DNA from 2 places in the Stenotrophomonas sp. 71799_Sma genome. Region 2 is predicted to be linked to the other one. Evidence: riboswitches for the same ligand, from Rfam matches in the RefSeq annotation. Region 2 holds a riboswitch; the other holds the start of a gene.

Region 1 (2,388 bases), 270 kb from region 2:
ATGGTTCTCGCGGAAGGCGCTGTATGAATCCACCTGTTGGCGGGTGCCCTTGCGCAGAATCAGGTCGGCCACGGTCCAGTCCACGCCCGGATGCAGCGCGGCACCGGCGCTGCCCTGCACGCAGTGGTCCGGCCACAGGGTCTGCGGCTGCGCGTGCAGCAGGATGGTCTCGAAGGGGCGTTGGCCGGGGTGCTGGCTGGCGAACGAGGCATGGTCGGCCGGGTGCCAGTCCTGTGTTGCCACCACGGTGCGGTAGCGGCGCTGTGCCAGCAGATCGGCGATCGGTGCCACCAGCGCATCGCCTTGGTCGCAGGCCAGCGCGCCACCGGGCATGAAGTCCGGCTGCAGGTCGATCACCAGCAGGGCGACATCGGCGGGCAGGGCGGTCATGGCAGTTCCGGTACAGCAGAAGGGGCGACCAGCGTGGCCGCCCCATGCCCACACGTCAATCGCCCTGCGGCGTCTCAGCGTCCTGCCCGTAGTACAGCAGGCCGATCTTGATCCGTTCGCGGCCATTCTCGCGGCGGTGACGGTTGGCATCGCGCAGCGAGTACACGCAGCCGCAGTATTCCTGCTGGTAGAACTGCTCGCGCTTGCTGATCTCGATCATGCGGCTGGCACCGCCGCCCTTGCGCCAGTTGTAGTCCCAGTACTGCAGGCCTTCATAGCGCGACGCGGCACGGATGCCGCAGTCGTTGATCTGCGCCATGTTCTTCCAGCGCGAGATGCCCAGCGACGAACTGATGGTGTCGTAGCCGTGCTCGTGCGCATACAGCGCGGTGCGCTCGAAACGCATGTCGAAGCACATCGTGCAGCGGATACCACGCTCGGGCTCGTTCTCCATGCCGCGTGCACGGCTGAACCAGTTGTCCGTGTCGTAATCGCAGTCGATGAAGGGAATGTTGTGCTGTTCGGCGAAGCGGATATTCTCCTGCTTGCGCAGCTCGTACTCCTTCACCGGGTGGATGTTGGGGTTGTAGAAGAAGATCGCGTAGTCGATCCCGGAGGCGGTGATCGCCTCCATTACTTCGCCGGAACAGGGCGCGCAGCACGAATGCAGCAGCAGGCGCTTGCCGTCGGCGGGCAGGGTCAGGGTGGGGCGTTGGAGCTCGGTCATCGTCAGGTACCGCATGGACCGCCGGCAACGGCGGTGGCCCATGCATCAGCGCGTGGGTGAACAGGGCTGGCCGGATACCGTGAACAGGACGCGCGCGGCCGCATCGCCTGCACGCGCAGGACAACGACGGCCCCGGCAACCTCCCCGCGGAGATTCCAGGTCGAGTCAGGGGACGGTCGTGTCCCCCGGCCGGGGCCGGTATTCGGGCTGATGGACACGGGCCGCAGCCCACCTACTACCCGCCGCTTCCCAGGCGTGAGCCCAGTGCTGTTGGCAGGATTCGTTTCCATTCACCGCTGCGGGGCAGCTCCGGAATGGGCGCGCGAGGCGCCTTCACCGGATTCCCGTTTAAATCCCTGCCGCCATCAAGGCCACGGCAGGGATACCTTCGGCGTGCCAACGGTGGACGCGTCGAGGCCAATGGTCAAGGGCCAATGAAAGCGCAGGGCTGTGGCTCGCTTCTCAGGCTGTGAGAGCGCCTCTTGCCATACTGGGCACCGACAGACGGGAGGTGGCTCGTGGCGGCGAAGTACTGCGATCTGGTCATGAAAGGCGGCATCACCAGCGGCATCGTGTACCCCAATGCGGTACTGGCGCTGGCGCGCGAGTATCGCTTCAAGAGCATCGGCGGCACCTCGGCCGGCGCCATCGCTGCAGCCGTAGCGGCCGCGGCGGCATGCGGTGATCGCCGCCAGCAGGCCGGCGAGCACCTGCCCGGCGATGCCGGCTACGGCGGGCTGTCGGCGGTGTCGGCGCAGCTGTCGCGGCGCGGCTTCATCTACAGCCTGTTCCAGCCGGCACGGGGGGCGCGCGCCGCCTACCGGTTGCTGGTGGTGCTGACCGGCAATGCCCGCCTGCCACACAAGCTGCTGTGCCTGGCCATCGCGGTGTTCGAGATTGCGCCACTGGAGGTGCTGGTGTCGCTGGCGCTGCTGCTCGGCCTGGGCTGGTGGGGCGGCGATTGGAGCGGCGTGGCCGCCACGCTGCTGCCATCACTGCTGTGCGCGTACGGTGCCGGCGTGGCCGGTGCCGCGCTGCGGGTAGCGCGGGTGGCGCGCCGTAACCTGCTGGGCCTGTGCAGCGGCCTCGGCCGCGATGCACGCACGCCGGCGTTGACCGAGTGGCTGCATGAATGCCTGCAGCAGCTGTCCGGCAAGCCGCTGGATGCACCGCTCACCTTCGCCGACCTGCACGATGCGCCGCGCTATGCCGGCGAGCCGGACAGCCCGCATGCGATCAGCCTGCAGATGATCACCACCTGTGTGTCGCAC
Region 2 (2,388 bases):
AGGTACAGCAAAGGGAAGATCGCATAGAACAACATCTCCACTCCGACCGCCCAGCTGGCCCATACAATGCCCTGCTCCCAGCCGGGGAACAGGTTGAACGTGAAAGTGGCATTCGCAACGATTTCAGCCCACGGATGGCCGGCATGGCTACCCCGGCCATCGCGGAAGATCGAGAACGCCAGCAGCAGATAGAACAGCGGTGCGATGCGCAGGAAGCGGTGCAGGTAGAAACTCAGCAACGGCCGACCGCTGGCTCTGTGACGAGGCTGGGTATAACACAGCGAGAACGCGCTGATCACGAAAAACAGTGCGACACCCGTGGCCCCCAGCTGCAGAACGGGCATCAACCAACCAGCGACAGTCAGCGTCGGCGCCGGCATCGACTGGACGTGAAACAACACAACGTAGACGGCAGCCAAACCCCGAAGAGAATCGAGGAACTGCAGGCGATCCTTTGCAATCATGTTCCAGGTTCCAACCAGATGCGCGTGCGACGCTCCTCACTCTACCAGCTAGCGATGCCGTAGACTGCGCGCACTTCCAGGTGACCTGCGGCCACGGCCGGCAGGTTGAAACGGGAAGCCGGTGACGCGTGATTCCACGCCAGGCCGGCGCTGCCCCCGCAACGGTAAGCACGTCAGTTCCAGGCAACAACGCCACTGTGCCGCAGGCATGGGAAGGCGCCTGGACGGTGGCCTCGCGCCACCCGGCGGCAAGCCCGGAGACCGGCCAGGAAGCCTCAGGTCGCGATGCGGTGGGCATGGCGCTGGATGACCGCAGCCTGCGCTGCGGCGTCGGCGCATGCCTGCCTTCGCGGCTCCTCCCCTTCGCCACGCGGGCGTGCGTGGCACCTGGAGTCCCCCATGAAGCTGCAGTCCCGAATGCTGTCCCTGGCCGTGCTGGCCGCCCTGCCCGCGCTGGCCCAGGCGGCCGATGACACCACCGCGCTCGACCAGATCCTGGTTACCGCCACCCGCACCCCGATCGCCCTGCAGGACAGCATCGCGCCGGCCCAGGTGATCGACCGCGCGCAGATCGAATCCAGCCCGGCCACCTCGCTGCAGGAACTGCTGCGCGGCCGCGCCGGCATCAACCTGACCAACTCCGGCGGCCTCGGCAAGCAGAGCTCGCTGTTCCTGCGCGGCACCAACTCGGGCCACACCGTGGTGCTGGTGGATGGCGTGCGCATCAACAGTGCCGACCTCGGCCTGGCCATGTACCAGGACCTGCCACTGGCGCAGATCGAACGCGTGGAAATCGTGCGCGGCCCGCAGTCCAGCCTGTACGGTGCCGACGCCATTGGTGGCGTGATCCAGATCTTCACCCGCCGCAACCAGGGCGATTTCGCTCCGCACTTCCAGCTCGGCGGTGGCAGCAACGGCCTGCGCGAAGCCAGCGGCGGCATCGGCGGTGGCACCGAACGCGGCTGGTTCGGCGCCGACATCGCCTACCAGCATTCCGACGGCATCGATGCCTGCCGCGGCTCCGCCTCGGTGTTCACCGCGGGCTGCTTTGCCGACGAGCACGACCGCGACGGCTACCGCAACCTGTCCAAGAGCCTGCGCGGCGGCTACAGCTTCAACGACCAGTGGACCGTGGAAGGCAGCGCACTGCGCGCCGACGGCAAGAACCACTACGACGGTTACTACAACTATTCGGAAACCCGCCAGCAGGTGCTCGCTGGCAAAGTGCGCTACACCCCGTCTGAACGCCTGGCTTTCACAGCCAACGTCGGCCGCAGTGACAACGAGTCGGACAACTTCGGCGCACCGGGGGTGTTCGGCAGCGCCCAGACCCATCGTGACAGCGCCTCGCTGCAGGGCGACTTCGGCGTGGCCGAGGGCCAGCTGCTGAGTGCAGGCGTGGATTGGAGCGAAGACAACCTGGACGGCAGCAGCGCCGGATATCTCGTCGACAGCCGCCGCAACACCGGTGTGTTCGTGCAGTACCAGGGTCGCTTCGGCCGCCATCAGCTGCTGGCCAGCGCGCGCAATGACGACAACCAGCAGTTCGGCAACCATGCCACCGGCAGCGTGGGCTGGGCGATGGAACTGGAGCACGGCCTGCGCGTCAATGCCAGCTACGGCACGGCGTTCAAGGCGCCGACCTTCAGCGACCTGTACGACCCGTGGAGCGGCGTGCCGACGTTGAACCCGGAGAAGTCCAAGAGCGCCAACCTCGGTGTTTCGCAGCAGGGCCAGGGCTGGCACTGGGGCCTGGACGTCTATGAGACCCGCATCGATGACCTGATCACCTACGATGCGTCCACGATGAAAATGCAGCAGGTGGAGAAGGCGCGCATCCGCGGTGCCGAGCTGACCGGTGGCGTGCTGTTGGCCGGTTTCGACATCAACGCGCAGCTGAGCTACACCGACCCGCGCAACCGCA

The links. A riboswitch is a leader RNA that binds a small molecule or an ion and turns the genes downstream of it on or off. The one in region 2 is predicted to bind cobalamin.
Region 1: another riboswitch for cobalamin. It lies ahead of ACZK4Z_RS01235 (epoxyqueuosine reductase QueH); the one in region 2 lies ahead of btuB (TonB-dependent vitamin B12 receptor).

What each region holds. Positions count from the first base shown of each region.
Region 1 is NZ_CM151202.1:278,480-280,867, forward strand. It holds gene pncA (bifunctional nicotinamidase/pyrazinamidase) at 1-390, opposite strand, end outside; gene ACZK4Z_RS01235 (epoxyqueuosine reductase QueH) at 446-1,132, opposite strand; cobalamin riboswitch at 1,294-1,508, opposite strand; gene ACZK4Z_RS01240 (patatin-like phospholipase family protein) at 1,636-2,388, shown strand, end outside.
Region 2 is NZ_CM151202.1:551,241-553,628, reverse strand. It holds gene ACZK4Z_RS02535 (acyltransferase family protein) at 1-464, opposite strand, end outside; cobalamin riboswitch at 526-748, shown strand; gene btuB (TonB-dependent vitamin B12 receptor) at 864-2,388, shown strand, end outside.